Regions from separate parts of the Shewanella sp. 30m-14 genome, predicted to be linked through region 2. Evidence: predicted binding sites of a transcription regulator. Region 2 holds the regulator's gene; each other region holds the start of a gene.
What was found. Region 2 encodes ArgR, which controls arginine synthesis, uptake and breakdown. Its sites were predicted from a motif close to ANTGAATANNTATTCANT; they were not measured.

Region 1 (5,552 bases), on a different contig from region 2:
TAACGGCAGCTTCTAAACCTTCACTGAGGTCATAGTTTAAATCGACGGTATTGGCACGGTAGTAGGTGCTATCGAGTGCCATTAGCTGGTTGAAGTCGCTATATAGCAACACTGGCGAGTTAAACATCACACGGTAGGCATGACCTGTGGTCTCGTTGAATAGGTTTTGCTCACGACCCGCGCAAGTGGTTAACGACATCACGTGCTTTTCACGTAGCGGGTCAATAGGTGGGTTGGTTACCTGGGCAAACTTTTGGCGAAAATAGTCATAAAGGGTACGTGATTTTTTCGACAACACTGCCATCGGCGTGTCATCGCCCATAGAGCCTGTGGCTTCTTCACCTTTTTGAGCTAGCACCCAAATAACTTGCTCTAACTCTTCACGAGAATAGCCAAAGTGTTTTTGATATTGCAGCAGCTGGGCATCATCAAATTCACGTCTACCTTGATCGTTCGGTCCAAAATCTTCTGCAGGTTTAAGCACTTTACTATTTTTAGCCATCCACTCTTTGTATGGGTGGCGACGCTTTAAGTCGTTATCAATTTCAAACGATGAATAAAGTTGCCCATTAAGGGTGTCGAGTACTAACAACTCACCGGGTCCTACGCGACCTTTCTCGATCACTTCATCTGCAGCGTAATCCCAAATGCCGACTTCAGAGGCTAAGGTTAGTATACGGTCTTTAGTGATGACATAACGCGAAGGGCGCAAGCCATTTCGGTCAACGGCACAGGCCGCGTGACGGCCGTTAGTCATTACGATACCGGCAGGACCATCCCAAGGCTCCATATGCATCGAGTTAAAGTCATAGAAGGCCTTTAACTCTGCATCCATTTCAGGGTTACTTTGCCATGCTGGTGGGATCAATAGACGCATTGCGCGATATAAATCCATACCGCCAGCAAGTAGCATCTCTAACATGTTGTCCAGAGATGATGAATCAGAACCCGTTTCATTTACGAAAGGTGCTGCCTGCTGTAAATCAGGTAGTAATGGTGCGTGAAACTTATAAGCACGCGCTCTTGCCCATTGACGGTTACCGGTAATGGTGTTGATTTCGCCATTGTGAGCTAAATATCTAAATGGCTGAGCCAGCGGCCATTTAGGTGATGTATTGGTTGAAAAGCGCTGGTGGAATAAGCAGATTGCACTTTGGAGGCGGATATCTGCCAAGTCACTATAAAAAGCAGGCAGGTCGGCAGGCATCATCAGACCTTTATAGACGATGACCTGGCCTGAAAGACTCGCTACATAGAAGTCTTTATCGTGAGTAAGCTGTTGCTCTACACGCCGCCTTGCCATATATAAGCGTCGTTCTAAGTCTTTTTCTCGCCAGCCAATGGGGGCGTTAATCAATACTTGAACTATCTGTGGTTGACTCGCTTTACCAATTGGTCCAAGTACGTCGGCATTAACTGGCACATTTCGCCACCCTGCAACACTTAAGGTTTCCTTTTGGAGTTCTTGTTCAAGTAGCTGCTTGGTTTGCGAAGCTAAGATAGTATCTTGACTAAGGAAAAGCATGCCAACGGCGAAACGACGGCTTAAATGCCATTCATTTTCTTCGGCTATCGCTTTAAAGAAGTTAATTGGTAATTGCATTAATAGACCACAGCCGTCGCCAGTGCGGCCATCAGCAGCAATACCGCCACGATGCTTCATTCGGTCTAGGCCATGGATCGCGGTACGTACAATACGGTGGCTTGCTTCACCGTCCATCTGGGCTATTAACCCAAATCCACAATTGTCCCGCTCAAAACTTGGATGATATAAGCTCATTACTACACTCCCTAACCTCAACTGATACAACTCGGGAGATAAAGCAAAAAATCTCTATAGATATGCACCCGAATCAATCAAATTAACCTCAAGCGGGTTAAAGGTCAAACCAAATTATTGCATAAAAAGTAACTTGCAATTGATGTTTAATACACCTGTATTAATCGGTTTACCTTAACGTAAACTGCAGATCTTCACGTATAACGTTATGAATAAAAAGGATTTTGAAATTTACGGTTTTTTCTAGTCGCCTATTTGTAACTAAAATGTTGATTATATCTGTTTTCGGTAAAGTGATTTTTATTGCACATACAGTGAAATGATAACCACTCTTACTTGTGAGTATTTATGCATAAATAAACATGAGTGTAGTAAAGGTTAGTCGTTAGTAACGTAAAGAAATCATTAATAGTAAAGCGTGGTCTTTACGGTTATTTGAGCTAGCGCTAATTAATGAATTGTGGAACTGGTTAAAATAGCGCAAATTTTTTCGCAAGGTGATAGAGCAGTTGGGACTGGATAGTTACGTTAATACCTTCGGTGGTGTATGCAAACAAAAATATGGTGAGCGGATCCGTAAGCTGACTATTGATGCTAAGTTCACTTGTCCAAATCGTGACGGCACTTTGGGTAAGGGCGGTTGTACCTATTGTAATGTGGCTTCGTTTAGTCATGAACATAAAACAGAGCTTTCTATTCAAGAGCAACTTAATCAGGGGCGTGAGCGCTTATCATCTAAGTCATCGAAATATATTGCATATTTTCAAGCCTATACCAGTACTTATGATGAGTACCTAGTATTAAAGCAAAAGTACGATGAAGCGATACAAGATAGTGATATTGTTGGGCTCTGTGTCGGCACTCGGCCTGACTGCGTTCCTGATGACGTACTGGAGCTATTAGTTGGCTATCAAAATGATGGCGTTGATGTATGGCTAGAATTAGGCCTGCAATCGGCTAATGACAACACCCTAAAGAAAATTAACCGCGGACACGACTTCGCTGCCTATGAAGATACAGTTAAGCGCGCGCGTCATTTAGGCATTAAGGTATGTACTCATTTGATTTTGGGGCTGCCAGGTGAAAGCCATAAAGACTATCTTGAAACCTTAAATAAGGTGTTAGCCGTCGGCGTTGATGGCATTAAGCTGCACCCGCTGCATATTGTGGAAGGCAGCACCATGGCCAAAGCATGGCGTAACGACAAGATGAGTTTACTTGAGCTTGAAACCTATGCTTTTAGCGTGGGAGAACTGATACGCTGGACCCCCAAAGAGGTGATCTTCCATCGAGTTACCGCTTACGCCAAAAAACCTATGTTGTTAGCACCAGACTGGTGTGCCTATCGTTGGAATGGTCTTGTGGCAATTGTTGATGATCTGAAGGCAAAAGGCGGTCAAGGTACCTATTTGAAAAATAGCGTTTAAACTGTTAGGGGCTTTGTGCGAAAAACGTTCAAGTATCAGATTGGCAAGGTAGCCGCAAGGTTACTTTATTTAATGATAGGTTGGTAAAGTGTTAAAATCGGTGTAAATTTAACCTCGTGTGACAGTAGTTGTTGCACCGGTGATTTTAGCGGGTATTATGTGGTAAATTCGTATTTTTGTATACATGGCAATATTTTGAGAGGTGCCTAAATGGCAACGGCTGAATTAGAATCAATTCTGGATCTTAATACACTGGAGCAATACTGCAGTGCAATTGGTGCAGGTACGCTACTTAAAAGCGTCGTCTTGTTTGAACAACTGATGCCAGAGTACGTTGGCAACCTAGTCAGTGCACAAGAAGCTAACGATAAAGATACGCTTTGTAGCGAAGCGCATAAGTTCAAAGGCGCAGCGGGTTCAGTTGGCCTTAAACGTATTCAGCAATATGCCCAGCTATTACAACATGGCGAAGAAGCATCTTGGGAACAAGAGCACCAAGCATGGTTGAATGAAATTGTTGCATACGCTTCAAAAGACTTGCAGCAATTAAAAGAATACTTGGAGTCTAAGGCTTAAATTAACCTAGCTTCAATATTAATAGCGCAGTTTGGATTATCCACTGCGCTATTTTTTTATCTGTCGTTAAACAGTATCAATAGATTATCTTGTACATTTTTGATTCAGTTCACAGTCTAACCGCTCTAAATCAGAGTTGGCTTAGCGTTTTATGGTAGAGTTAGATTGAACGATTAGATAAATAATGTCACTGGTAATCTATTTTATGAAACATCTACCAAGTTTAAAGAATCTGTTCTATCTGGTGAATCTACACCAAGAACAGAACTTCAACAGAGCCGCTAAAATATGCCATGTCAGCCAATCGACCTTGTCTAGCGGCATTCAAAACCTTGAAGAGCAGTTAGGTCACCAGCTTATTGAGCGTGACCATAAGTCATTTATCTTTACCGCGATAGGTGAAGAGGTGGTGATGCGCTCTCGTAAGCTGTTGACTGATGTTGATGATTTGGTCGAACTGGTTAAGCATCAAGGTGAGCCTATGACTGGTGAGATCCGCTTAGGTTGTATTCCTACTATTGCGCCTTTTTTGTTGAGTAATGTGGTTCAACATTGCAAGCAGGCTTACCCAGACTTAACGCTATTCTTAAAAGAAGACACAACCGATCGTCTGATCGACGCGTTAGGTAAAGGTGAGCTCGATCTGTTGTTGCTGGCTCTTCCGGTCGATACGAGTGGCTTTCATAGCATGAAGGTTGGTATTGATCCCTTCAAAATGGTAGTGCATAAAGATTTGAGCGATGAGATCCATGAACCCATCGACTATCAAGATTTACCGGATGAAAGTATTTTTTTACTGCAAGCAGAGCACTGTATTACAGGCCATGCCATTTCGGCTTGTCAATTAGGTGAGAGTATTAAAATCAACCCATTTGCAGCGACGAGCCTGCACACGTTAGTACAGATGGTGAACTGTAAACTAGGCACAACATTCTTACCGCAGATGGCAATCGATGCGGGGATTTTGAATAACACAGACTTAACGACGATGGCCCCGCCTGGTGAGACGCCTTACCGCGACATCGGATTAGTTTGGCGCCAAACATCAAGCCGAATTTTGACCTTTAGAACGATAGGATTAGAGATCCAAAAGTTATTAGAGCAAGCTGATAAATAGGTCGTTGGTATAAATAATAAAGCCGATAAAATTATCGGCTTTTTTATTGCTAAGAGTTAGCGAGTTTAGGTGTGACACCAAAGACTTCGATGGAGTGTTGCTTACCTTTTAACTTGATTGGTCCTAAGCTATTTAGGTTGTACTGTGAGTCGCTATATTCAAGACGTGATTGTAGCGAGCCAGAGATCAGCATTCGCTGACCCAGTGGGTTACATTGGTCTTGTAACCGAGCTAAGGTATTAAGTACATCGCTAAAGAAGCTAATCTCTTGCTTCTGCACACCTACAACGGCAGCAACAACTTGACCGCAATGGGCCGCAGCCTTAAATTTAGGCACAAAGCCATATTGTTCTTCAAAGTAGCGTCTTTGCCAGCTGAGTTGCTGACTAAACTCATGATAAATATTAAAGCATCGATCTTCTTTAATACCGTCTTTTAATGGCCAGTGGATAAGAACTGCATCCCCCATATAACGATAAATTTCAGCCTCGTTATTGGTTACCGTATCGGCTAATAAACTAAAACTGTCTTGGATTAAGCGGCTAAAACGATAGTCTCCAAGTGATTCAGCATGAGTGGTTGATGCCACCATATCTAAATACAAAAATAAGCGCTGTTCATATCTTGGCTTATGATATTTACCTAAACCAAT
Region 2 (5,552 bases):
CTCCTGGCACCACAGAATGAAAGAATTATACTCTTAACGATTCTAGTCGCCAAAACACAATTTACTTAATTTTGAAAAAACAAAGCCCCACCAATGGCGGGGCTTAATATTAATTATTAGCTGAGCTAAGAATTAATCTTCGATGCTGATGAACTTACGGTTCTGTGGACCTTTAACTTCAAACTTCACTTTACCATCGGTAAGTGCGAATAAAGTGTGGTCACGACCGATACCAACATTAACACCAGCGTGGAATTTAGTACCACGTTGACGAACGATGATGTTACCAGCTAGAACTGATTCACCGCCGAAGCGCTTTACACCAAGACGTTTACTTTCTGAATCGCGGCCGTTACGAGTAGAACCGCCAGCTTTTTTATGTGCCATGAGTTATTCTCCTAATTAAGCGTTGATAGCTGTAATTTTAACTTCGGTGAACCATTGACGATGGCCCATCTTCTTATCGTGGTGCTTACGACGACGGAACTTAACAATAGTTACCTTCTCCGCACGGCCGTGGCTGATAACTTCAGCAACAACCTTTCCACCTTCAACTAAAGGTGCACCTACGTGTACAGTTTCACCATCAGCAACCAAAAGAACTTGGTCAAATTCGATAGTTTCGCCTGTAGCGACTTCTAATTTCTCTAAACGAACTGTATGGCCGGCTTCAACGCGATGTTGCTTGCCGCCACTTTGAAAAACAGCGTACATAGCTATTTTACTCCGATATTTCTAACACGCCGCTCAAAACATATTTGTTTGATGCAGGGGTGCTATAAAAGCTTTAATGACAATGGTCGCGGAGTTTACGCTAAGAACAGGCTGCTGACAAGCCTTAATTAACTTAGAATAAAAAAAGACCCAAATAACTCTCACATTCATCTACAACTACTGTCTTGTACCGTAAATTTAGGTAGAATCCAATTATTATAACATTAAGCCTTAATTGAGCTGCAATGTTACTCAGCAGCCAACAAGAACTAGAGCCTACTTATGGATTTAAACGCCATTCGTCAATTGACTGATAGCGATATGCAAGCTGTCAATCAACTGATCTATAAACAACTAGAGTCAGATGTTGCCCTAATTAATCAACTTGGGTTCTACATTATTAACGGTGGCGGTAAACGCTTGCGACCTCTGCTATCTATTCTAGCAGCTCGCGCCATTGACTATAAAGGTGAATCTCACCTTAAATTAGCAGCCATTATCGAATTCATTCACACCGCGTCACTTTTACATGATGATGTTGTTGACGAGTCGATGTTGCGACGCGGCAGAAAAACTGCCAACGCCCTATTCGGTAATAGCGCTAGTGTATTAGTCGGTGACTTCTTATATACCCGCTCGTTCCAAATGATGACGGAACTCAAGTGCCTAGACGTGCTAGAGATCCTCGCTGACGCAACAAACGTGCTCGCGGAAGGTGAAGTCCTACAATTGATGAATTGTAATGACCCTGACACCACAGAAGACAGCTACATGCGCGTCATCTATTGCAAGACAGCCAAGCTATTTGAAGCCGCTACTCGCCTTGCAGGTTTGCTCGCAGACAGCCCTATTGAGGTGCAAACCGCACTAGCTGAATACGGTAAGTATTTAGGTACAGCATTCCAGTTAACCGACGATCTTCTCGATTACACAGCAGAAACAGAAGAGCTAGGTAAAAACATCGGTGACGACTTAGCTGAGGGTAAGCCTACACTGCCGCTTATTTTTGCTATGGCAAATGGTAACGACACTGAAAAGACGCTTATCCGTGAAGCTATCGAGAAAGGTGACGGAACTGAGCATATCGAGGTGATCCTTGCCGCACTTAAAAACTGTGGTGCATTGGAGTACACAGAGAAGCGCGCTATCGAGGAGTCTGACAAGGCCATTGCAGCACTGGCCATCATTCCAGAGTCCGATTATAAAGAAGCGCTCATCTCGCTTGCGAGAATAGCAACTCAACGCAGTAACTAAGAGAGAAGTAACTAATTATTCTCTTTAAATTAGCACCTTGATGCCATTGAGAAACAAAAAAGGAGCCTAAGGCTCCTTTTTTATTATGACCCACAAGAGGTCAGTCATCGTTTATTTAACGAATTCGATACCCAGCACAATATCAGCCTTTAGTGTATCTAGCATAGCGTCACGAGCATTCGCTTCAAATGCGCTTACATCGCCATAAGCAAGGACTTGCTCAACACCGTTCTTACCAAGTACAACAGGTTGTGCAAAGAACTCAGTATGCTCACTGCCGCCATCAACATAGGCGCATTCAATCACATTTGCTTCACCTTGAAGACCACGAACAAGTGATAAGCCGAAACGACATGCAGCTTGCCCCATAGATAGAGTTGCGCTACCGCCACCCGCTTTAGCTTCAACAACTTCCGTACCCGCATTCTGGATACGTGTCGTTAATGCTGCAACTTCTGCATCGGTAAAGCTTACGCCTTCAATTTGTGACAGCAGCGGAAGAATCGTCACTCCACTGTGCCCACCGATAACATTAACTTTAACGTCTGCAACGTTTAAGCCTTTTGCTTCAGCAACGAACGTTTCTGAACGGATAACATCCAACGTTGTAACACCGAACAAACGGTTCTTGTCGTAAACACCCGCTTTTTTCAATACTTCAGCAGCAATGGCTACGGTTGTATTTACAGGGTTTGTAATGATACCGATTAATGCCGTAGGGCAAGTCGCGGCACATTTTTCAACTAGATTACGAACTATACCTGCATTGATGTTAAATAGATCTGAACGATCCATACCCGGCTTACGAGCAACACCCGCAGAGATAAGTACAACATCAGCACCTTCTAGTGCAGCAGTAGGATCTTCACCAGCGAAACCTTTTACTTCTACCGCAGTAGGGATGTGGCTTAAGTCAACCGCAACACCTGGCGTAACAGGGGCAATATCATAAAGCGACAATTTTGAACCCGCAGGTAATTGAGTTTTTAACAGTAGGGCAAGCGCCTGGCCAATACCACCAGCAGCACCAAGTACAGCAACTTTCATAATGATCTCCGTCAATTCTCAGATTTTTGTGATTTAGATCCACCTTTCCAATGCCGCAACAGTACTGGATTCACAAAAAAAATTCAATTATCCCTTAGTCGTGTTGAATATAATCTAGAACGCTAATGTAAGATGGTAAATGAGTAAAGTGAGTGTACATCAGCGATACAGAGCTAAAACCATAATAAATTAGCATAACAAAATTTAGAATAATCATTCTAACTTAAGTTGAATCATTGAGTCTAACTGGGTTTATTAATGAATTTTTATTCAAAAAAACGAATACCAATTGACAAAAACGGCGAAAATATTCATGATGAAGCAGATTTTTTTGAATAAAGAATAATAATATATGCAAGCTAGTAAAAGCCCAGATGATTTAGTTAAGACGTTCAAATCTATTTTAAAAGAGGAGCGTTTTGGCTCTCAAAGTGAAATTGTTATCGCCCTTCAAGCAGAAGGCTTTAGCAATATAAACCAATCTAAAGTTTCTCGTATGCTAAGTAAGTTTGGCGCGGTTAGAACCCGCAACGCAAAGCAAGAGATGGTTTACTGCCTTCCAGCAGAGCTTGGCGTTCCTACTGCCGGAAGCCCGCTTAAAAACCTGGTACTGGATGTTGACCATAACCAAGCCATGATTGTTGTCAGAACTAGCCCTGGTGCAGCGCAATTAATCGCGCGTCTACTCGACTCAATAGGTAAGCCTGAGGGTATTTTGGGGACTATTGCTGGTGATGATACGATTTTCATCTGTCCATCTAGTATCCATAGCATTGAAGACACGCTAGAGACAGTTAAGTCACTGTTTAATTATGCTGATTAATTACGCCGACTAAACATAAAGCGACGATTTTTTTAAATGCTGTACCCTCAGGGCTACAGCATTTTTTGTTTGTTGCATAATCAGCCTCCATCACTCGACCGTTTACCTAGGCTCTGCACCGTAACCCAATCATTTAGCTTAATGCCCCCTGTATGAAACACTATGTTTTATACAATATATTGAATAGCAGCTTCTCTCTCGAGCAATAATCGTTATAATCCTCAATGACAGTACTGTTAGTCGAGGGCAAATAATGAATAAAAGTAAAATAATAAATATCAACGATATATGCTGGGAATCTTGGCAGCATGAAGATCAGTATGCCAGCGAGCAAAAGCACATTGGCGATACCGCCGGTGGAGAAAAAATTGGCGTGACCATGGAACGCTTAGCGCCAGGTAAGTCCTCAGCTGTTGCCCATTACCATACAAAAGAAGAAGAGCATATCTACGCGATGCATGGCGAAGCGACGCTATACATTGACGGCGAGCCTCACCCTTTTAGTCAGGGAGAATATATCTGCTTTAACGCTGACACGGGTGTGTCTCATAAACTCGTCAATCATAGTGAGCAAGAGTTTGTTTTTCTGGTCGTTGGTAACCGAGACATACATGACGTAGTTGTGTACCCAGAAAATAACAAGGTGCTAGTAAAATCTGTCAACGAAGTTTACGCCAAACGCCCCACCAATTATTGGGATAAAGACGAAGCTTAGCGCGAATAATTCACTTTGTTACGCCCAATAAAAAACGCACTTTACTGTGCGTTTTTTATGAGTCAGTAAAACCTTGCGAATTAGCCCGCTGTAATCATAAAGTCTAATGATGGCGCAAAGAATGACGAACCTGTTAATGCTTGAGTAAAATGCATTAAATGGTCATGGTTGCCTTCACTATCGCCATGCACCATGCTCTCTAGCATCTTTTCGAAATTAACTGAATTGCGGCAAGTAGAGATAAACATCAAGCCTTGCTCTTTAACTGAACCATAAGGCATGCTTTGCCTTAAGATCTCCATAGACTTACCTTCACTGTCTTTCAGGTTAACACGCTTAATGTGGCTCGTAAGCGGTTTATCAGCCGATGCATACTCGATATTGTCCGCTTTAGTACGCCCAATAACATCTTCTTGCTTCTTGACTGGCAGACGGTTCCACTTACTTAAGTTATGGGCAAACTTTTGTACATGAATATAACTTCCGCCTTTAAAACGGCTGTCTTCCTCGCCGATTAATGCAACTTCCTGACGACTACGTCCTTTAGGGTTCTCGGTGCCATCAACAAAGCCGCTCAAATCACGAGAGTCCATGAATCTAAAGCCACGCTCTTCATCAATGAGTTCAACTAAGCCTTCAAACATTTGATTAACTTCGTTAGCCACCAAGTGCAGAATATCAAAACGATCACAACGGATATGTACAAATAGATCATACTCGATAGCCGGCGCATCTCGATTACCTCGATTCATCGCAGGGAAAGGTTTTAGCTCTTCTGGTCGAGCATGGGGGTATAAGGTGTCCCAATAATTAGCACCAATGGCAACAAAACCATTAAAGGCACTATCAGAATATTGATCTGCTAATTCATAAATATACTGAGCCACATTCGCCACACAAGGGCGCATGTCAGACTCAACACTATCATTAGCATTAAACATTAAGTAGACACTGTGCAAGTTTCCTTCTGCACAAACTCCAAGCTGTTCACGAGGCATA
Region 3 (5,552 bases), on a different contig from region 2:
AGGCCTGTCCCCGATTCGATATGAGTCAACTCAACCAGAGAGTTACCACCTAAGTTAATCAAGTTACGCTGTGCGCTGACCATGCCTTTTGCAGCAGTCTCAGAAATCATCGACCCCATGAACGGCTGTGGCTGTGCGTTCCATGGTCCTACTTTGATCTGCTTTATCGCCGCAACAAGTTGCTCAAGCAATTCGTCACCTGCCGCACCTTTTTCAACATAAAGACGACGCGCACAGGTACAACGTTGGCCTGCTGAGATATAGGCAGACTGAATGATGTCGTGAACAGCGGCTTTAGTGTCGGCGACATCTTTGATGATAAGCGGGTTATTACCGCCCATCTCTAGTGCTAAGATCTTGCCAGGATCGCCAGCATACTGCTGATGCAAGATATGGCCAGTGCGCGAGCTACCGGTAAAGAACAGACCATCAATTTGTGGATGAGCTGCGAGCGCCTTGCCGGTTTCGACTTCGCCTTGAACGAGGTTAATCACACCCGCTGGCAAACCCGCTTTTTCCCATAGCTTAAGCATCAGCTCAGCGACTTTTGGCGTCAGTTCTGATGGCTTAAACACCACGGTATTACCCGCAAGCAGCGCAGGTACTATGTGACCATTTGGTAGATGGCCAGGGAAGTTATAGGGCCCAAATACCGCAACTACACCATGTGGCTTATGGCGTAATACCGCACGGCCTGCAGGTGTATCGTTTTCAGATGTACCAGTACGCTTATGGTAAGCAGCAACAGAAAGGCCGATCTTGCCGATCATTGCGCCTGCTTCTGTCGCAGTTTCCCACTGTGGCTTACCGGTTTCTTGTGCAATCACTTCAGCCATTTCGGCTTTGTGAGCTTCAAGTTGATCGCGATAAGCTTCAACAATGGCTAGGCGTGCATCAAAGCCAAGCATAAACCAGTCAAATTGCACGTTACGTGCGGCATCAACAGCTTGAGATACCTGCTCTGGTGTGGCAGTTTTACTATTCCAAATTACTTCTTGGTTGGCAGGATTAATAGATGTCACTTCGTGACCTAAACCTGCAACCCACTTACCTTCAATAAATTGTGTCATTTTCTATTCCTACATTGGCAATACACGGATCTGCTCACCATCTGCAACCATAAGGGCTGCTGCAGTTTGTGCATCTAAGATCACGTCATCGCTGTCTTCGACTACAACTAAATTAGCAGCTGTAGCCCGATAATCGGCTAATTGGGTATTTGAAACGATATAGCTTGCAGCACCGACTGGCGTGTCACCTATGGTAATGGTTAGTAAACGACTTTCACGTACCGAGCGAATATCATTTATATGGCATTCAACTGTCGGGCCACCATCAAAAATATCAACATAACCACGGCACCTAAAACCTTCCGCTTGCAGCAGGTTAAGTGCTGGACGAGTATTGGCATGAACTTCACCAATGACCTTTTGCGCTTCTTTTGGCAATAAACATACGTAAACCGCATTCTTAGGCATCATTTCTGCCATAAATGCTTTTTGGCTTAAGCCTGAAAGATAGTCGGCCTGCACAAAATCGATCCCTAAGAAGTGCTCTTGCAGCCAGCCATAAAAAGGTGAGTTACCATCTTCGTCACTCTCACCACGCATCTCTGCAATAACCGTTTCACCAAAGCGCTCAGCGTGCTGAGCAAGAAACAGAAAGCGACTTCTTGAAAGCATGCGGCCGTTATTATTTTTACGGTAGCTTCCACGTAGGAAAAGTGTACAAAGCTCGGCTGCGCCAGTGTAATCGTGGCAAAGGGTTAAGGTTTCGACCTCATTACGTACATCGATTTGCTCAGAGTGGTAAACCTCTGTCCCTAATCGATAATGGTAAAAAGCATCGACCATACCTACCGCAGCCTCAATACCACAAGTACCCACAACCTCACCGGTTTCGGTATCTTCTAGTACCATCAAGTAACCTTCATCGAAAGGTTTATCGATCTGCTTAGTAAATGATTCTTCTACTCGAGCAATTTTGCTGCGGAGTAGTGCTTCATTTACCGGTAGAGATGTGAATCCATGCCCTGACTCTTCAGCTATTTGATATAGCGCTTTAAAGTCAGTCGATCGGATTGGACGTATAACTAGCATCTAGGAGTCTCCTCGCTATCACTTGTCGTATCTGTCAGCCTTATCAATATTTGACAAGCACAGCTCAAGAAACGTTCAAGTTATCCTAAAGACAAAAAAGGAGCGTTATCATTGATAACACTCCGTATGCCTTTTAGGCTTCGACAACTTTAGCTACAGCACGTTCAAAACGCGCTAGACCTTCCGCAATATCGGCTTCTGGGATCACTAAAGAAGGCGTAAAGCGAACAACATTTGCACCAGCAACTAGGCTCATAACGCCTTCGTTAATAGCGGCAACTAAGAATTCTTTAGCGCGCCCTTGGTACTTATTGTTAACCACCGCACCAATCAATAGACCTTGGCCACGGATTTCAGAGAATACATCGTACTTGTCGTTAATCTTCTTCAAGCCATCGCGTAATAGTTGTTCACGGTGTTTTACGCCGTTCAGTACTTCTGGAGTATTAACCACATCCATCACTGCATTGCCCACTGCACAAGCTAGCGGGTTACCGCCATAGGTAGAACCGTGAGTACCAATCTTAAGGTGATCAGCGATCTCTTTAGTCGTTAGCATGGCTGCAATTGGGAAACCACCACCAAGCGCTTTTGCTGTTGTCAGCACATCAGGTACTACATCGCCACGCATATAAGCATATAACTCACCTAGACGACCCACACCTGTTTGAACTTCGTCAAAAACTAACAATGCATTATGCTTATCACAAAGTGCACGAACCGCTTTTAAAAATTCAGGATCAGCATCAATAATGCCGCCTTCACCCTGCAATGGCTCCATCATTACTGCACACGTTTTATCTGAAAATACCGCTTCTAATGCTTCAATATCATTAAATGGTACATGAGTAATGCTCTGTGGCTTAGGACCAAAACCGTCCGAGTAAGCCGCTTGACCACCAACACTCACAGTGAAGAAAGTACGACCGTGGAAGGCTTTATCAAATGCGATAATTTGGTCTTTTTCAGCGCCAAACTTATCCATTGCATAACGACGAACGAGCTTAAGTGCAGCTTCGTTTGCTTCAGCGCCCGAGTTAGCAAAATAAACACGATCGGCGAATGTTGCTTCAACTAGCTTAGTCGCCAGCTCTAGTGCAGGCTCGTTAGTCATTACGTTAGATAGATGCCAAAGCTTCTCGCTTTGAGTCTTTAGCGCGCCAACCAAAGCTGGATGACAATGACCTAAACAGTTAACCGCAATACCACCAGCAAAGTCGATGTACTCTTTACCTTCTTGATCCCAAACTCGGCTACCTTCGCCACGAACTGGAATAACCGCTGAAGGCGCATAGTTAGGCACCATAACTTCATCAAATTGGGCACGTGTAAGATTCATAGTTACGCTCATTCCTTCTCATCCTTTGTCATTATCGACCTTATTAGCTGGTCGTATTCCGCTCAATGTCTTTATCTTTTGTTGGTGACATGGCGATTGTTTGTTTAGCTAGAAGGACATTATTAGCGAAAATGTGATCAAAATACCAGTTTTTAACAATCATCAAGAGGAGGAAGAGCGTAAACACTGCATAAAGATTTGAGTTTTAGAATTAACAAAGCAGATATAGCGGGGCTTTAAGCATAAATAGTCATAAAAAAGTTATCTAGCACCCAATTCCATTAGTTATTCACAGTTAATGAATAACTAATGGCCGCATTCAGTTCTAATTAGTTAAGGTTTATATAGATAACCACTGATAAAACACCCGTTTAAATCGATAAATTACAGGCCTTACAAGTCAACCAATATTGTATACCATTTATAGCGACTCAAACCGGGTCATGTTGCGTCTGCTCAATATTGCATAAAGTGCACATAAAAGGCTCAAAAAGCTAAATAACAAGCATTGCCACTTAGTTTAAAATTCAACCAGACCTGCTGTAACAATAATCGATTTCAAACAAGTTTTTTACACAAAGTGGAAAGGTTAATCTATTAACTCGGCTAAAAGCGAATAGAAAGCGAACCTCAAAACAGGTTTATTCACTCGATTTAATTAAGGCATGGCACAATGGCCAGCTTAAAACAGGGTAAGCTTACGGAAGTTTTGCGCGTCCAAACGGATCTGTTCTTGCTGCGAGAGCTGGTAATAATCAAACATTAATCGGCATTCTGCAGCGCTAATATTGTCTACTTCTTTTAGTAGATAGACTTTGGCGTAGCAATTAGCGCGTTCTATTAACGCCGAGTCTTCATCAAGTTCTGCGTATTTAAGGCTTGTATCGATCGACTTAAAGGTTTTGGTCAAGCGGCTCTCATCAAACTTAAGTAAGCTAAGGAGTTGCCAATTAAGCGTCCGACCATGACTTAAGACTTGCTGGTACACATCACTTGCAGGAAACTCTGTTGCCATCACCGCATCATAGAGCTCTTTATCTCGGCTTGCGCTCGCCTCTCTAAGCCACGTCCCCCACATGTCATCAAATGTCGTTGCACATTGATTAATCACACAAGTGGCACCCAGTTGGCTCATTAAGCTACAACTATAAATAAAGGCTGGGGCTTTTTGGTGTATGGCAGCTAAAGCTTGGGCAGCAATAGCGGCTACGATACTGTAACGCCAAAATTTTCGAGTCAACCACAGCATCTGCGGTTGCCCTGTAGGCATTAAATTTCTAAGGCAAAAATAAGGTACTAATGCCTGGAGGTTTTCAATCCCAATATAGTTAAGCACCAACTTAACATCGGTTACCTGCACATCAGAAGACTTAGGCCTACGGTGCCTAAAGGTGGAACTGTTAACCATATTCACTAAGTCACGCTCAAGCCAAGGTAGAGCGGTGACCAATGGTCGAATACGCGCTAAGTCAACCTGATCTGAATAGAGCAACTCTAGCAAGATGATCTGTTTATCATCTAGCTTTGACTGCTTAAGTACCTGCTCCGGTGACGAGAGTTGATGCTCAATGCTGTTATTCACACTGCTTAGCAATTGCGAAGAGACAGCCTCAAAGATGGCCTTGGCTTGATTCTGCTTAGCTAACCTTTCACGGATGGCCTCACGTTCAATCTCTAGTTTATTGGCATCATCTTCTAGATCGGCATTAGGCTCATCGTCCATGCTAATAGACTTACCCCGACCGACGATCAACTGCTTTAGTAGTCGATGTTCTATCTCTATGATTTGTGCAGGCTTAACCCCACCTGCGACCGAAATTGCCACTGATAAACATGCTCCCTATAACTATTGCTACCAGTCTACCCATTAAACATAAGTTTTGCTAAAGCTGACGGATAAAAAATACAGAACCCACCTTCTGGACGAATTAATCAAAGCAAAAAGGCTCCCTATGGGAGCCTTTAGCTTAAGCACTAAATTCAAAGCTATTTTTTAAGTTCTTGCTCAAATAGCTTGTGGATACGGCGGTATTCATCCAACCAACTCGATGGCTGACGGAAGCCATGTGGCTCCACCGGATAAATCGCCGTTTCAAACATCGGCTTTTCAAGCT
Region 4 (5,552 bases), on a different contig from region 2:
GTAGCGCGTTAATTCGGCAATCACGTCTGCATGGCGTTGTGCATCCTGGCGCACATCGAGCCTTAGCATATGAATGCCAAAACAGGCGATACGACGCAGCATATCGAGCAGTAAACCGTTAGCGATTAGGCTCATACCTTGATCACAAAGACTTTGGTATAGCATCATTAAAGGATCTTTTAGATCGCTTTCGTGCCAAATGATGTCGTTTGGTTCTACATCAGGGTGATGGCCTTCAAGTCTGCCATTTAAATAATCAATGGTGTTTCTGAGCTTGTGACGAAGTGTTCTCAGCACATCTCTATATGGTTCGCTGCTGTTATTGGTGTAAGCCTGCAACGCTTGGTTTGCACCTTCCATCGATAACTCGTTTACCAGTAACACAACGTCTTTTAGGTATAAACGCGCAGCGGTATGGCGGTTTCGGTCGAGTACCTCTTGAGTGACGGTCGAGGTGACAAATGGATTGCCATCGCGGTCGCCGCCCATCCAGCTAGAGAACCTTACCGGTGCAATATCGATTGGGAGTTGGGTATTCGTGCGCTCTTCAACTTGCTGATTAAGCTGCCTAAGAAAATCTGGAATGGCTTGCCATAAAGAAGCTTCAATAGTGCTTAAGCCCCAACGTGCTTCATCGACAGGTGTTGGTCGTTCGTTACGGATTTCATTAGTGTGCCAGATCTGCGCAATCAGTTGACGCAAACGCAGGTGGTGCTGCTTTTTTTCTTGCTCTGTTAACTGGGTATTTTCTAGTGCAGCTAATGAATCAACCACTGCAGAATATTTCTGAATGAGAGTGCGGCGAGAGATTTCTGTCGGATGCGCAGTCAGCACCAGATCAATATCCAGTGTCTTTAAGCAGGCTAGCACCTTATCTTGGTCGATTTTACCGCCGAGCATACGTCCTAGCAACTGTTCAACGGGGTCTGGAACACAGACTAATTCGTCACAATTACGACTGATGGTATGGAACTGTTCTGCGATATTCGCCAGATTTAAAAATTGGTTAAAAGCTTTAGCAAAAGGAACGAGTTCGTCGTCGTTTAAAGAAGACAGTAAAGTCAGCATCTCTTCACGAGCGGCATCATCGCCTTGGCGAGAGCTTTTTGCTAGATGACGGATTTGTTCAATTTTATCTAAGAAAGCATCATCTAGATCGGTGCGGATTGTGTCACCTAAAATCTGCCCTAAGGTTCCAACGTTAGACCTTAGCGAGGCATACATGTCTACCATACGTGCTCCATATCGGTAAGCTAATCGATCACAATACCTAGCAGCGCTGTGCTAGGCAATGATCCAGATTAAAATATCGTGCTTGAATGTGTTGTACATCACTTTTTAGGTATGCCCATGTAAGTACTGACTATACTTTGAGCGGTAAAGTGGATGGATAATAGTAATTACTTTATACATGCGTGATAAATAAGCTTTTTTAATAGATCTTTTGTACGTTCGATATACGAAAGATCTAAAAACTCATCAGGTTGATGAGCTTGCTCAATACTACCGGGGCCGAGTACTAAGGTTTGGCAACCTAGCGTACTGATATACGGCGCTTCGGTGGCATAGTTAACCACTTCTGGCTGGCTTTCACTGAGTTGTGCTACCAACTGGGTCCAGCTGCCATCTTTTTTATCTGCAAACGCCTCTGAACCTGGGTATAAAGGCGCAACGCTGATACAGCCAGGATAATGATTGCACACTGGTTCAAGATAGTTGGCAACCATTAACTCTAAATCGGCTAGTGCGAGACTGGGGATGGGTCGAAGGTCAATATGTAGATCGCAGCAGCCACAGATCCTATTGGCCGCGTCCCCGCCATGGATATGTCCAAAATTCATGGTTGGATAGGGCACACTAAAGGCATCTTCTCGATAATTATCGGCTAAGTGCTGTTTTAGCTTGAGGAGTTGTCCTGTAACCAAGTGCATGACCTCGATAGCATTAAGTCCTTTTGCTGGATCTGAAGAGTGACCACTGCGACCAGTCACTCGTATACCTTGGGTAAAATGCCCTTTATGCATATACACCGGCTTTAGGCTGGTGGGCTCACCGATAATGGCATAATCAGGCGAAATTGATTTCGCTGCTGCAAATGCCTTCGCGCCGTTCATGGTCGTTTCTTCGTCGGCACTGGCTAAGATATGCAATGGACGCTTAAACTTATCCATTGGTAGCTCTTTTAGTGCCTCTAGCACTAAAGCAAAAAAGCCTTTCATGTCACAGGTCCCAAGGCCATACCAACGATTATCTTTTTCTACTAATGAAAATGGGTCCTGGCTCCAGCGCCCTTCATCAAAAGGGACGGTATCTGTATGCCCTGCCAGCAATAACCCTCCCTGGCCTTGACCAAACGATGCGACTAGATTGTATTTGTCACGAGTATCTGTCACAGGTACAGACTGGCACTGCATCCCTAAATCGCTAAACCAAGTATGCAATAGTTCTATGACAGCTTTATTGCTCATGTCGTGCTCAGCTTCGAGTGCACTAATAGAGGGTGTTGCAATCAGTTGGCTAAAACTACTTTTAATCTCTGGAAGTGCTTTCATTAAAAAATACCTAAATATATATTCAAATATATTGCATAATTAATTTTGCGTGTTAGTCTATCAAACAGCTAAGACAACTACCACACTTCGATGATCTGTTTAATGAGAGTATATATGTTCAATCTGGTTAAATTAATAGTAATTAAGGTTAATCATACCCACTTCCTGCGACGATAATCTTGTCATTAATGGTGTTCAGCCAGGGCTTAAGTTGTGCCCATTCTTTTTTCCGTTTTGTCATCTAAATTCAAGATTAAGGTTTTAAAGTCATAGACTATGAAAAATATAGCCATTATTGGCGCTAGTGGTTACACGGGCGCACAGATCACCTCTCTTATAAATGCCGAATCGACATTGTCGGTTCAAGGTCTTTATGTATCTGAAAACAGCCTCGACAAGGGCAAGCCTCTGTCTGAGCTTTATCCGGCTTACAGTCATATATCACTGAGCTTAAATCCGCTCACGGAGGGTGCTAAACAAACTATCGTTGCGACAGCTGATGCCGTCGTACTAGCGACTGACCATGCGGTAAGTTTGCACTTAGCTGCTTGGTTTTATCAGCAAGGATTAGCGGTATTTGATTTAAGCGGTGCATATCGGTTTTCCGATATAGCACAATATCCTAAGTGGTATGGTTTTACTCATGAATATCCTGATGTACTTGCTAATGCTGTTTATGGTTTAGCCGAGTGGAATGCAGAGCAGATAGCCAGTAGTAAGATGATTGCTGTACCAGGTTGTTATCCAACAGCATCGCTAACAGCACTTAAACCTATTGCGCATTTGCTGACCGATGTTTTACCCGTAATTAATGCCGTTAGTGGTGTGACCGGGGCCGGCAGAAAAGCTCAACTGCATACCAGCTTTTGCGAGGTAAGCTTGACCCCTTATGGGGTACTTGGTCACAGGCACCAGCCAGAGATTGCCACTCAATTAGGGCAAGAGGTTATCTTTACTCCCCATCTTGGTAATTTTAAACGCGGTATTCTTGCAACCATCACGGTGCAATTAGTTGCGGGCACTTCAGTTAGCGATATTGAAACAGCGTATCAATATTATGACTCTGCCGAGCTTGTCACGGTAAAACAAAATCAATTCCCTAAGGTGGATGATGTGGTGCAAACACCCAATTGTCATCTAGGTTGGAAGTTCGATGAACAGAATGGTTATTTGGTTATCGCTAGCGCTATTGATAACTTAATGAAAGGGGCCGCAAGTCAAGCGCTTCAGTGCATAAAGATTCATTTTGATGCGTCAGTAACAGCATGAGTTGGGAGAATGGAGGTGAACATGACTAATTTTACAACGACGCAAGCTAAGCCCGTTATGGTGCTCAAGGTTGGTGGCGCATTGTTACAGTGTGAGATGGGAATGGAGCGGTTAATGCAAGCTGCAGCAAGCATAATCGCTAATGACCAGCCTCTGATTATGGTGCATGGCGGTGGCTGTTTAGTTGATGAACAGCTAAAAGCGAATAGTTTTACATCGGAAAAGCTTGATGGTTTAAGAGTCACCCCGCAAGAGCATATTCCTATTGTAGTGGGGGCATTGGCGGGGACTTCAAACAAAATATTGCAAGCGGCAGCAATTAAAGCGGGTGTAACCAGTTTAGGTATGAGCCTTGCGGATGCTGGAATGATGACGGCAACAATTAAAGATCCGCAGTTAGGGTTAGTCGGTGAGGTTGAGCCCAAAGATGCTAGTTATCTTGAATTTGTTTTATCAAAAGGTTGGATGCCAATTGTGAGCTCCATCGCAATTAGTGAAGAAGGCAAGATGCTAAATGTTAATGCCGATCAGGCGGCAACGGCCCTAGCTAAGTTGGTTTCAGGTTCATTGGTTTTACTATCAGATGTTTCAGGTGTGCTTGATGGTAAGGGCCAGTTAATTACGAGTTTGAATAGAGAGCAAGTCAATGAGCTGACCAAGATCGGTGTTATCGAGAAAGGAATGAGGGTCAAGGTGGAAGCTGCATTAGATGTTGCAGAGTCCATGGGGCAAACCGTACAGATTGCTTCTTGGCGTCATGCAAAGCAATTAATCGCGTTAAGCAAAGGCGAGACAGTTGGCACACAGATCCAGCCACAAATTCAGTAATAGGAGAGCCATCTTATGCAACATTTACTATCGATAAAAGATTTAAGCCAGCAGCAGTTACTCGACTTACTGGCTTTGGCGAAAAATATTAAGCGTAACCCTGCTGAATACAAACATGCTCTAGAAGGAAAAAGTGTGGTGATGCTATTTGAAAAACCATCGCTGAGAACTCGAGTGAGCTTTGATATCGGTATCAATAAATTGGGTGGTCATTGTTTATATTTAGATCAGCAAAATGGCGCGCTAGGTAAGCGTGAACCTGTATCAGATTTTGCGGCCAATATTTCTTGTTGGGCAGATGCCATTGTTGCCAGGACTTTCTTACACTCGACAATTGAAGAACTTGCTGAGCATGGCACAGTGCCGGTGGTTAACGCGTTATCTGATCTTTACCATCCTTGCCAAGGTCTAGCAGACTTTCTAACTTTGGCTGAACAATATGATGATGTAAGCAAGGTGAAGCTAGCTTATGTTGGTGACGGTAATAACGTGACCCATTCATTGATGTTTGGTGCAGCCATCTTAGGGGCTCAGTTAACCGTGATTTGTCCTCCAGGCCATTTTCCAGACGGAAAAGTTGTGTGTGAGGCGCAAGAGCTGGCTGCTAAGCATGGCGGCAAACTGACTTTGAGCTCAGACATTGCTGCGATCGAAGACCATAATGCGATCTACACCGACACTTGGATCTCTATGGGCGACTCTGCATCAATGGAGGAAATTGAGGCCAAGTTTAAGCCTTACCAAGTTAATGCACAGTTAATGCAAAAGGCAGGTGCTAAACACTTTATGCATTGTTTACCAGCGTACCGCGAAGTTGAAGTTACCGCTGAGGTTGTTGATGGCGAAGGCTCACTTATTTTGCACCAAGCCGAAAACAGAATGCATGCGCAAAACGCAGTGCTT

Region 1: a site for ArgR is predicted at 1,897-1,914, ahead of gltB (glutamate synthase large subunit). Genes of this name have one in related genera too.
Region 3: a site for ArgR is predicted at 3,676-3,693, ahead of ACVBIU_RS19810 (aspartate aminotransferase family protein). Genes of this name have one in related genera too.
Region 4: a site for ArgR is predicted at 2,562-2,579, ahead of argC (N-acetyl-gamma-glutamyl-phosphate reductase). Genes of this name have one in related genera too.

The regions. Positions count from the first base shown of each region.
Region 1 is NZ_JBRILW010000012.1:79,723-85,274, reverse strand. Features, by position in the region: gene gltB (glutamate synthase large subunit) at 1-1,780, opposite strand, end outside; gene ACVBIU_RS10795 (TIGR01212 family radical SAM protein) at 2,290-3,207, shown strand; gene ACVBIU_RS10790 (Hpt domain-containing protein) at 3,418-3,783, shown strand; gene oxyR (hydrogen peroxide-inducible genes transcriptional activator OxyR) at 3,989-4,900, shown strand; gene ACVBIU_RS10780 (adenylate/guanylate cyclase domain-containing protein) at 4,950-5,552, opposite strand, start outside.
Region 2 is NZ_JBRILW010000004.1:203,386-208,937, reverse strand. Features, by position in the region: gene rpmA (50S ribosomal protein L27) at 133-387, opposite strand; gene rplU (50S ribosomal protein L21) at 403-714, opposite strand; gene ispB (octaprenyl diphosphate synthase) at 997-1,968, shown strand; gene mdh (malate dehydrogenase) at 2,080-3,015, opposite strand; gene argR (transcriptional regulator ArgR) at 3,368-3,838, shown strand; gene ACVBIU_RS04885 (cupin domain-containing protein) at 4,092-4,553, shown strand; gene ACVBIU_RS04880 (Dyp-type peroxidase) at 4,634-5,552, opposite strand, start outside.
Region 3 is NZ_JBRILW010000040.1:6,423-11,974, forward strand. Features, by position in the region: gene astD (succinylglutamate-semialdehyde dehydrogenase) at 1-1,070, opposite strand, end outside; gene astA (arginine N-succinyltransferase) at 1,080-2,099, opposite strand; gene ACVBIU_RS19810 (aspartate aminotransferase family protein) at 2,233-3,450, opposite strand; gene ACVBIU_RS19815 (HDOD domain-containing protein) at 4,121-5,263, opposite strand; gene ACVBIU_RS19820 (prolyl oligopeptidase family serine peptidase) at 5,425-5,552, opposite strand, start outside.
Region 4 is NZ_JBRILW010000018.1:96,840-102,391, reverse strand. Features, by position in the region: gene ppc (phosphoenolpyruvate carboxylase) at 1-1,233, opposite strand, end outside; gene argE (acetylornithine deacetylase) at 1,401-2,552, opposite strand; gene argC (N-acetyl-gamma-glutamyl-phosphate reductase) at 2,829-3,821, shown strand; gene argB (acetylglutamate kinase) at 3,843-4,649, shown strand; gene ACVBIU_RS14120 (ornithine carbamoyltransferase) at 4,665-5,552, shown strand, end outside.